Regions from separate parts of the Methylibium sp. T29-B genome, predicted to be linked through region 3. Evidence: riboswitches for the same ligand, from Rfam matches in the RefSeq annotation. Region 3 holds a riboswitch; each other region holds the start of a gene.

Region 1 (3,267 bases), on a different contig from region 3:
GGCCGTGCACCCGAAGGCCTGCGTGTAGTACTTGCGGTCCGTCAAGTTGACCACGCCGAGCGCGAACTCCGCCTGCGTCCAGCGATAGGCGTAGCGCAGGTCGGCGGTGGTGCGACCCGGGATGCTGCAGACGTTGGCGAAGTCCGGGCTCTGCGAGGACACGTAGTTCACGATCGCATCGAGCTTGTGCGCCGGCGCGGGCGTCCAGTCGGCCCGAAGGGACAGCGTGCGCTCGGGTGTCAGCGGCACATCCTGGCCGTCGTAGGCGCCCTCGGTGAAACGGGCCCGCCGCAGCGCGCCGTTGACGCGCAGGTTCAGCGCCTCGGTCAGCGCCTGCGCCAGTTCGAGCTCGACACCCTGCCGGCGCGTCGGGTCGAAGTTGACGTTGGCGCCGAACGGCCCGAACGGTCCGACGCCGTTGGGATCGAAGCCGATCTCGTTCTTCAGCGAGCTGCGGTAGACGCGCAGCTCGGCGCTGCGGCCGGCAGCACGCCAGCGCACGCCCAGTTCGGTGTCGCGTGAAGTCTGCGGCCGCAGCGGCACGGCCGGATTGGTGAAGCTGAACTCGTCGACGTTGGCGAGGCGGAAGCTGCGGCCGACCCGGCCGTAGACCGCGCTGTTCTCGGACAGCGGCTGCAGCACGCCCAGTTCCCAGGCGCGCTGGCGGTCGTCGATGCGGTCGACCGTGCTGCTGACCGCCTTCTCGATGCGCTCGGTGCGCACGCCGGCGCTCAGGCGGGTGCCGCCGCTCAGCGTGAGGTCGTCCTTCAGGTAGTAGCCGGTCGAGGACTGCTCGCCCACCGAGCCGAAGGCGCCCAGCACCGTGCGTTCCCATTCGTTGCGATCCACGCCGAACACCACCGCGTTGACGACCGACGCGAACTGCGTGCGGTTGCGCACCCGCAGCGAGTAGTTCTTCGCGTCGACGTCGTAGTCGTAGGCGAAGGCCCCGTTGCGGCTGCGCAGCTCCTTGTCACGCCAGCCGGCGTCAAGGCCGAGTTGCCAGTCGCCGCCGAGATCGGCCTCGGCGAACACGCCACTGCGCGTGTTGCGGATATCGGCGTGGTCGTTCGGTGCGGTGGTCTGGCTCGGGTCGGCGGCATACTGCGCCGCAGTCAGCGCGCCGGGCAGCCCGGTGTCGAGGTCGTCGTAGGCATGCCGCAGGCCGACGCGCAGCCAGTCGTTGCGCCACTGGCCGGTGAGCGATGCGCCCTCCGTCTCCGAACGGAAGTTGTCGCGATGGTTGTCGGTCGTGCGGCGGTTGGCGGCCGCATCCAGCGAGAAGCCACCGGCCTCGAGCGTGGCGTCGGCGCGCAGGTCGCGCAGGCGATCGCTGCCGGCGGCGGCGTACACGCTGGCCCGGTTGCGGCGAGCTGTTCCGTGACCCGCCTTGGTGGTGACGATGATCACGCCGCCCGTGGCGCCCTCACCGTACAGCACGGTGCCGCTGCCGCGCAGCACCTCGATGCGCTCGACCGAATTGATCGGGATGCCGGCCAGCCGCGTGCCGCCGAGGTCGCCCTCGTTGATGCGGATGCCGTCGAGGATCACGACCTGGTTGTTGTCGGACGTGGTGCCGAAGCCGCGCAGGTCGAGGGCGTAGTCGCCACCGCCGTAGAGGTCGAGCCGACCGGGCACGCCGAGCAGCTTCATCACGGCCTCGTTCACCGTGGACACGCCCGAGTCGGCGATGTCCTGGGCGGTCAGCACGCTGACACCGTACGGCAGCGTCGCCGAGTCCTCGACGAAGCGGCTGGCCGTGACCAGCACCGGCGGCAGCTTGCCCGCCTCGGTGACGGGCGCGGATTGCGCGCTCGCGATGCCGCTGGCGAAGCCCAGCAGCGACAGCATCAACAACGGCGCATGCGGCAGCGCCCCGAGGCGAACAGGAATGCGAGGCGCGGTGGCCTCGAAGGGAGTGGCAATCATGGAATGACCAACGATGAAATCGTGCGCGCCAGCTTCCCCGCGGGCGCCCACCTCATGACGCGCCGCTTGCGCAGCACGCCTCCCGTTGGCCGGTATCCGGGCTGGCGGAACGACCCTCGCGACCTTCCCAGAGCCGGAGACTCCAGTGGCATGTGCGCGAGAGCGGAAACGTGAACGCAGGCGTTCTGGCTTCGTCCGCTGACCGTTGCGGGGGCAGCGCAGGCTGAAGGAGCACCCGGTGGGTCCCCCTCCTCTGCTTCCCGTTTAACTGCGCCGGCGTGAACGCCGGCATGAGCACCAACAGCCTGCAGTGTAAGCGCGGCCCGGGCCGCCCCCTACAATCGACGCGTGCAGTGAGGAGAGGCATGGCGACGATCGAAGAACTGGCCGAACGCGTGGAGCGGTTGCTGCTGCGGCACCAGGAACTCCAGCGCACGCACGCGCTGACCCTGGAGCAGCTGGCCGGCGTCAATGCCGAACGCGACTCGCTGCGCTCCCGCCTCGCCGCCGCCCGCCAGCGCGTCGAGGCCCTGCTGGATCGCCTGCCGGCCAGCGAACCGGTCGCCGAGGCCGGCCCGGAGACCGGAAAGACCGCCGAATGAAGCAGCTCGAAGTCACCATCATGGGCCAGAGCTACATCCTCGGCTGCCCCGACGGCGGCGAACGGGCCCTGCTCGAGGCCGTGGGCAACGTGGACCAGGAGATGTGCGCGATCCGCGACGCCGGCAAGGTGCGCGCCCGCGAGCGTATCGCGGTGCTCGCCGCGCTCAACCTCGCCTACCAGCTGGCCGAGCGGCCGCTGGCGGCGGCGACTCCGGCGCGCAGCGCCGGGCAGGCCGCGCCGGACCCTGCACACGGCATCGACATCGAGGCCCTGATTGGGCGCATCGACGAGACCCTCGGGCGCGACGGTCAATTGCTCTGAAACGCCGGTTCGTCAGCGCTGGCGGCGTACACTGATCTCGTCCGTCGCGTTCGCGGGAGTTTTATATTTCCTTGAACCGATGCTCATATGAGCCCGGGCTTGGAACATTGCGAAGCGGGCGTGATCGTCTCGCGTCAGATGAACCCGAAGCTTCGTTGACCTCGCCCACCTGAACTCCCCTGGGTTCAGGAATGCGACTCCCGGTTCGCGGCGGACACCTTTCCCCGTTGCCCTTCCCGACCTGCTGCCGCCATGGCGTACTGGCTGATGAAGTCCGAGCCCGACGAGTGCTCGATCGACGACCTGGCGCGCGCGCCGGGCCGCAAGCTGCCGTGGACCGGCGTGCGCAACTACCAGGCGCGCAACTTCATGCGCGACGATTTCCGGCCTGGCGACGGCGTGCTGTTCTATCA
Region 2 (3,267 bases), on a different contig from region 3:
ATGCGTGGCATATGTCTTGCGTCGGCTTTCGGTATCTTTGGGGCAGGAGACTCCGACATGCCGACGGCACGACCGAAGGCTGAACTCGTGCTCACCGAGGCCGAACGTTCTCAGCGGAGTTCGATGGCGCGCTCGCGCTCGATTCCCGCGTCGCTGGCGCTGCGCGCGCGCATCGTGCTGGCTGCGGCCGAGGGCGAGCCGAACAGCCAGATCGCCGAGCGCATGCAGATCACGGGCGCGACGGCCGGCAAGTGGCGAGGCCGCTTCATCGAGCGTCGCATCAACGGCCTGTACGACCGGCTTCGTCCCGGCAAGCCGCGCACCATCGATGACGAACGAGTCGCTGAACTGATCACCAAGATGCTGCACACCAAACCCGCCGGTGGGGCGACGCACTGGAGCGTGCGCAGCATCGCCGCGGAGACGACGATCTCGCCCACGAGCGTTCATCGCTTCGCTACTTCAAGCTGCTGGGCCTTCACCCGCATCGCAGCGAGTCGTTCAAGCTGTCCACCGATCCGTCTTTCATTGACAAGCTGCGCGACGTCGTGGGCCTGTACCTGAACCCGCCCGACAACGCCTTGGTGCTGTGCGTCGACGAGAAGAGTCAATGCCAGGCGCTCGAGCGTGCGCAGCCGCTTCTGCCGATGAGCTTCGGGTATGTCGAGGGCGTCACGCACGACTACGTTCGCCACGGAACAACCACACTGTTTCCGGCCTTGAACGTGCTCAACGGGGCGATCCTGGCCGAGTGCAATCCGCGCCATCGGCATCAGGAGTTCTTGGCCTTTCTGCGCTCGATCGACAAGGCCGTGCCGACCGAGCTCGACGTGCACTGCGTCGTTGACAACTACAGCAGCCACAAGCATCCCAAGGTCAGGGCCTGGGTGGCAGCGCGCCCGCGCTGGCACATGCACTTCATCCCAAGCTACAGCTCTTGGCTGAACCAAGTCGAGCGTCCCGAATCGAGCCCGAGCGTAGGGCTACTTGCTTGATTTTGCGAGTACGGTATACACTAATAGCGTTGGTGCTCGTCAAGGCGTTCCGCTGAGACAGTTCAACGGGAATCAGGGAGGGAATGGCCCGCATGGCCGGCCCCTAACCTGAGCTGCCCCCGCAACGGTAAGCGGACGGCAAGCCATCATGGATCCGGCTTGTCGGCTCGTGACTCAATGCCACTGGGTGTGCATCGCCTCGCGCGATGCGATCTGGGAAGGCGTCACGGGTAGTCTCCGTCAGCCGGATACCGGCCAACGAGGTGGCGCTCCGCGCAGTCGGCGCGCCGTAAGGCGCAAGGCCGCGGGGAAGCGGCAGGGCGCGGTTGGCTCATCTTCTTTCGCCATGACATCGACTGCCTCTGGCCGTGCGCTTCGCGCCGTCGCCGTTCTCGTCCCGTTCTCCCCTCTCTTCGCTTCACCCTGCGCCTTCGCTCAGGCTTCGTCGCCCGCAACCCTCGAGCGGGTCGTGGTCACGGCCAACCGCACGCCGCAACCAATCTCTTCCGTGCTGGCCGACATCTCGGTCATCGACCACGAGGACATCGAGCGCAGCGGCGTCATCGGCGTGGCCGATCTGCTGGCACGCCTGCCCGGCATCGAGTTCGCCCGCAATGGCGGCCCGGGCACATCCACGAGCCTCTTCATCCGCGGCAGCGAAACGCGCCACACCGCGGTCTACATCGACGGCGTGCGCGTCGACTCGCAGTCCACCGGCGGCGCCGCCTGGGAACAGATCCCGCTTGATCAGATCGATCGCATCGAGCTCGTGCGCGGGCCGGCGGCCGCGGTGTACGGCTCCGATGCCGTCGCAGGCGTCGTGCAGCTCTTCACCAAGCGGGGCAGCGGTCCCGTGCGCTCCAGGGCTTCGCTGACGCTCGGCTCCTACAACACGGTGCAAGGGCAGGTCGGGGTCAGCGAGTCGGCCGATGCGCTGAACTACTCCCTGTCCGCTGCGCACGGCCGCAGCGACGGCTTCGATGCCACCAAACCCGGAGCGTTCGGCCACAACCCCGACAAGGACGGCTAGACGCGCAGTTCCGTCCAGGGGCGCGTCGGCTACCAGATCAACGCCGAACACCGCATCGATGCGTCGCTGCTCGCGAGCAAGTTGAAGTCCGGCTACGACGGCTCGGCCACCACCGACGACCAGAACCGCCACACGCTGCGCACCGCCAACGTGGCCTGGCAAGGCAAGTGGAACCCCGACGCGACGACCCGGCTGCAGCTGGGCCAGACCAAGAGCACCTACGAGACGCAGCCCAGCTTCTACCGCACGGAAACCACGCTCGACGACGTCACGCTGCTGCACGAGCGGCGCGTGGGCAGCAACTGGTTCACCGGCACGGTCGAGCGGCGCAGCGACGAGCTGTTCAATCCCGCCACCGCCTTTGGCGCGGCCTTTGGCGGCAAGCGCCATCAGGACGCCATCGGCCTGGGCTGGCGCGGTGACTTCGGCGACCACAGCCTGCAGGCGCATGTGCGCCGCGACCAGGACAGCGAGTTCGGCGGCAAGAGCACCGGCAGCCTGGCCTGGGGCTGGGTGTTCATGCCGCAATGGCGCGTGACGGCATCGGCCGCTACGTCGTTCCGCGTGCCCACGCTGTACCAGCGCTTCAGCGAATACGGCAACGCCTCGCTGGTGCCCGAATCGGGCCGCAACGTCGAGCTGGGCCTGCGCTGGGCCGCCGCGGGCAGCGAGGCCAGCCTCACGGCGTGGCGCAATAAGATCACCAACCTGATCGCCTTCGGCTCGCCGGGAGCCTGCGTCAGCGCGTTCGGCTGCTACCAGATCGTCGGACACGCCCGACTGGAAGGCGTGACGCTCGCGGGCCGCACCCAAGTGGCCGGCCTGACGCTGCGCGGCTCGCTGGACTGGCACGACCCGCGCAACCTCGACACCGACAAGATCCTGCAGCGCCGCGCCAAGCGGCTGGCGACCTTTGGCGCCGAGACGCTGCTGGCCGGCTGGACGGTGGGCACCGAGGTGCAGGCGGCGGGGCTGCGCTACGAGAACGCTGCCAACACGCAGGTGCTGGGCGGCTACGGGCTGGTCAACGTCTACCTCGGCAAGTCGCTGATGCAGGGCCTCACGCTCGAAGCGCGCATCGACAACCTCGCCGACAAGCCCTACGCGCTGGCGCGCAACTACTCGACCGCCGGCCGCAACGGCCAGGTCACGCTGCGCTGGACGATGTGACCGGGTGAGGATCGCGCGATGGCTGCCGCCCTGTTGATCTCCGCCCTGGCCTCGGGCCAGGGCAAGACGCCG
Region 3 (3,267 bases):
TGCAGGCTCAGCCAACCGGCCGCGGATACCACCGCCGCGACCCGCAGTGCCGGAGTGGCGTTGCCACGCTTCCAGACCCACAGCGCCATCACCACGAATACCAGCAGCGCCAGGCTGAAGGCGTGCAGCACATTCGCCACCCACGTCCAGGTGCTGCGCTCGGTGCCAGCAGCGGGCTCCCAGGCAGCGTCATCGTGATGGTGTTCATTCTCGGCAGCGGCAGCATGTTCGTGCGCCACCGCCGCCACCGGCGCGGCTTTTTGGTCTTCGAACACCTCGGCGGCCAGGATGAGGGGCACCGCCTGCCAGCGCTGCACCGCGAACTGCACGCTGCCGACGAACAGGGCTGCGACTAGCGCACACCAGATCAAACGTTGGAACAACATGGCAGTCTCCTGTCAGTGGCAGGGTTTGACGGTGATGTGGCGCACGTCGTGCGCAGCGTTGTGCGCCAGCGGACTGTCGGCAAACGCGACGCCGTACAGCACCGCCATGCCGAGTGCCCCGGCAGCAGCGAGTTGGCGCAACACACCGCGCACCGCGGTGTGGGTGGGCGTTGAAGCGGGAACGTAGGTCGGCATGTTCATGAATGGTTCCTTGGGTGAGTGGGCTGGCGGGCTATTGCGACCGTGGCACTGCGCCCCTGGGCGCCCCGGTGTTTGTGTGTTTCGACCCGCAGGCGGGTAGCAGCGCGCAGCAACGCAAAGCGTTGGTCGCGGTCATTCCTTCACCTTCATCTCGATGCCGGCCACCATCAGCGTGACGCGCTCGCAGAAGGTGGCCACGAGCTGGTGCAGTGTGCCCAGCGCATCAAGATAGCGGCGCACCTCACTGCCCAGCGGTGCCACGCCCATGCCGATCTCGTTGGACACCAGTACCACAGGCCCCATTGCATTGCGCAGGGCATCGCACAGGTCCGCCTGCTGCTGAAGCCAGGTCGGCTCATCCAGCCGCGGCCCCACCATCGGCATCAATCGCTGCGTCAACCACACGGTCAGGCAGTCGACGATCACGAGCCTCTGGGGTGCGCACCACTCGCGCAACGCAGCCGGCAGATCGTCTGACACTTCCAGGGTCTGCAGATCCGGGACGTGCAACGCGCGCTGCTCACGGTGACGCGCGATGCGTTCGCGCATCTCGTCGTCACCGGGCGTTGCCGTCGCGATCAACAGCGCGCGTTGCCCGGAAACTTGCAGCCAGTCTTTCGCGCGCAACTCCGCACAACGAGACTTGCCGCTCTTGCCGCCGCCGAGGATCAGCTCGTGCATGTGCAGGCCTCAACGCCCACAGCAGCGCAGCATGACGAAGGCCGAATGCGACCTGAAGAGAATACGAGCCATGATGGAACCGCCGTGCCAACCGTGCTCGCCCGCTTCCCCGCGGGCACGCACCTCAAGGTGCGCCGTCTACACGGCGCACCGCCTCGTTGGCCGGTATCCGGGCTGGCGGAGACGACTCGTGTTCCCTTCCCAGGCGACACCGCTTTCGCAGCGCGCACCCAGTGGGTTGTAGACACGAGCGGTGAGCACAAGGCTCACGTCCGCTTACCGTTGCGGGGGCAGCTCAGGTTGGGGCGGTGCCGCAGATCCGCTTTGAACTACGGCGCTGCCCTTCCTGATTCCCGTTGAACTGCTTTGGCTGGAAAGCCAAAGCGAGCACCAACGCCTTCATGATAGCGGAAGGCCTTTAGTCGTGACCGCGGTCGGTAGCTGGATCCTCACGCAATCTTATCGACGATGTGTCTCGAGTCCCCATGGATGCGCATCTACTTGGTGGCGCATTACACCAAGGCTTTCGGCACACGGCGCCTTCTGAGTCCACTTCCGGGCGCTTCTTTGAATGCTTTGGATTACAGCTCGGGGTCGTCAGCTGCACAAAGCGCGGCCCCAGCCGACGGGTCAGCGCATCGCCCCTTTGCCGACGTTCCACGTCCGCAGCCGGTTCCGGTTCGGTCCACCAGCGGGGTCACGCTTCATCGGTCAGGCTGGGCTGCCACCCTGCCGGCAGCGCGCTCGACCAGCACGTCCGCATACCTCTCGAGGTTGAACCTGAACGTGCCGCGGAAGTTGATGTGCGAGAAGTGCGCCGGCCCGATTCGCCGCAACCAGTCCTCCTCGATCCCGACGCCATCACCTTTGAGGCGGGCCACGACGCCGTCCATGCGGTTCGTGTTCCAGGCCAGCACGATGTTGGTCAGCAGCGCATGAGCGCCTGAGATGGCCACCATCTCCTGCCGCCGCCGGCCTCGGTCATGCGCCACGTGTCCGCCGTGGATCGCTCGTTGCAACTGGTGCACCGATTCGCCTCGGTTGAGCAGCGTGTGAATCTCGCGCCGATAGTCCGGGATGGCCAGGTAGTCGCACAAGAACAGCGTTCGCAGCAAGCGCCCCAGGTGTTCCGCGGCGCGATGCAGCGGATCGCCGACGGCGGCCGAGCCCAGGCCGTGGATGGCATGCGCCGCAGAAACCTTGCCGGCCCGAATGGAGGCGACCAGGCGCACCAGGTCGTCCCATCCACGCTCGATCGCCTTGACCGATATCCTGCGCACGGTGACGACTTCCAGGCTCTCCGGCACCGGCCACCCCCTGGGCACGAACAGCTTGCGCTCCCTCAGGTCCTGCAGACGCGGGCACAGGTCGAAACCCAGCAGCTTGGCGATCGCCATGGCCACGTTCGTGACGCCATGCGTATCCACGGCCAGCAACGAGATGCGGATGCGGTCCTCGGCGCGGTTGTGCTGCTCGACACCCTCGACGGCCACGCCGGCCTGTCGTTCGTTCAGCACAATGGGCTGGTCGTAGAACAAACCCCAGCGGTCGCGAACGTGCGTGTACATGCCGGCGGCATACGTGCGCCGCCGCGGGTCCACCCGTGCTGTCCACAAGTGCCGGCTGGCGTCCAAGGCCATCATGTCGGCCGAACCCTTGCTGCCGTCACCCCACAAAGCGGCGATCGGCACGGCGTTCTGGTACTCCGAGACACGTTCGTTGGCCCGGCGCAGCCTGCCGCTGAACTCAATGGCCCGCATCGCCGTGGCGATGTGCGCCGCGTCGATGCCCGGGATCATCGAGCCCACGCCCTTGGCGTCGATGTCGGTGCCGTGGGCAAGGAGGGCGCCATAAGCGGCCAACAGCTCGTTGCTTGACGAGGGTCGGCGGGCCAGCAACGCCTCGCTGAAATGCGTCGCCGCGTCGACCTCCATCAGTAGGTCTGGAAGCTGCACCTGGCCAATGTGTTTGAAGACGGCCTCCCTTGTCTTTCGCGGCT

Evidence for each region. A riboswitch is a leader RNA that binds a small molecule or an ion and turns the genes downstream of it on or off. The one in region 3 is predicted to bind cobalamin.
Region 1: another riboswitch for cobalamin. It lies ahead of Y694_RS16235 (TonB-dependent receptor); the one in region 3 lies ahead of Y694_RS06415 (bifunctional adenosylcobinamide kinase/adenosylcobinamide-phosphate guanylyltransferase).
Region 2: another riboswitch for cobalamin. It lies ahead of Y694_RS25745 (TonB-dependent receptor); the one in region 3 lies ahead of Y694_RS06415 (bifunctional adenosylcobinamide kinase/adenosylcobinamide-phosphate guanylyltransferase).

What each region holds. Positions count from the first base shown of each region.
Region 1 covers NZ_AZSN01000123.1:1,168-4,434, forward strand. Annotated here, with positions in the region: gene Y694_RS16235 (TonB-dependent receptor) at 1-1,929, opposite strand, end outside; cobalamin riboswitch at 1,999-2,246, opposite strand; gene Y694_RS16240 (hypothetical protein) at 2,295-2,531, shown strand; gene Y694_RS16245 (cell division protein ZapA) at 2,528-2,854, shown strand; RNA gene ssrS (6S RNA) at 2,892-3,073, shown strand; gene Y694_RS16250 (EVE domain-containing protein) at 3,107-3,267, shown strand, end outside.
Region 2 covers NZ_AZSN01000050.1:327-3,593, forward strand. Annotated here, with positions in the region: partial or broken gene Y694_RS10180 (IS630 family transposase) at 58-959, shown strand; cobalamin riboswitch at 1,009-1,270, shown strand; gene Y694_RS25745 (TonB-dependent receptor) at 1,465-2,025, shown strand; gene Y694_RS25750 (TonB-dependent receptor domain-containing protein) at 2,107-3,195, shown strand; gene Y694_RS10190 (cobyrinate a,c-diamide synthase) at 3,214-3,267, shown strand, end outside.
Region 3 covers NZ_AZSN01000025.1:33,323-36,589, forward strand. Annotated here, with positions in the region: gene Y694_RS06405 (CbtA family protein) at 1-386, opposite strand, end outside; gene Y694_RS06410 (CbtB domain-containing protein) at 399-587, opposite strand; gene Y694_RS06415 (bifunctional adenosylcobinamide kinase/adenosylcobinamide-phosphate guanylyltransferase) at 720-1,268, opposite strand; cobalamin riboswitch at 1,411-1,678, opposite strand; gene Y694_RS06420 (Tn3 family transposase) at 1,973-3,267, opposite strand, start outside.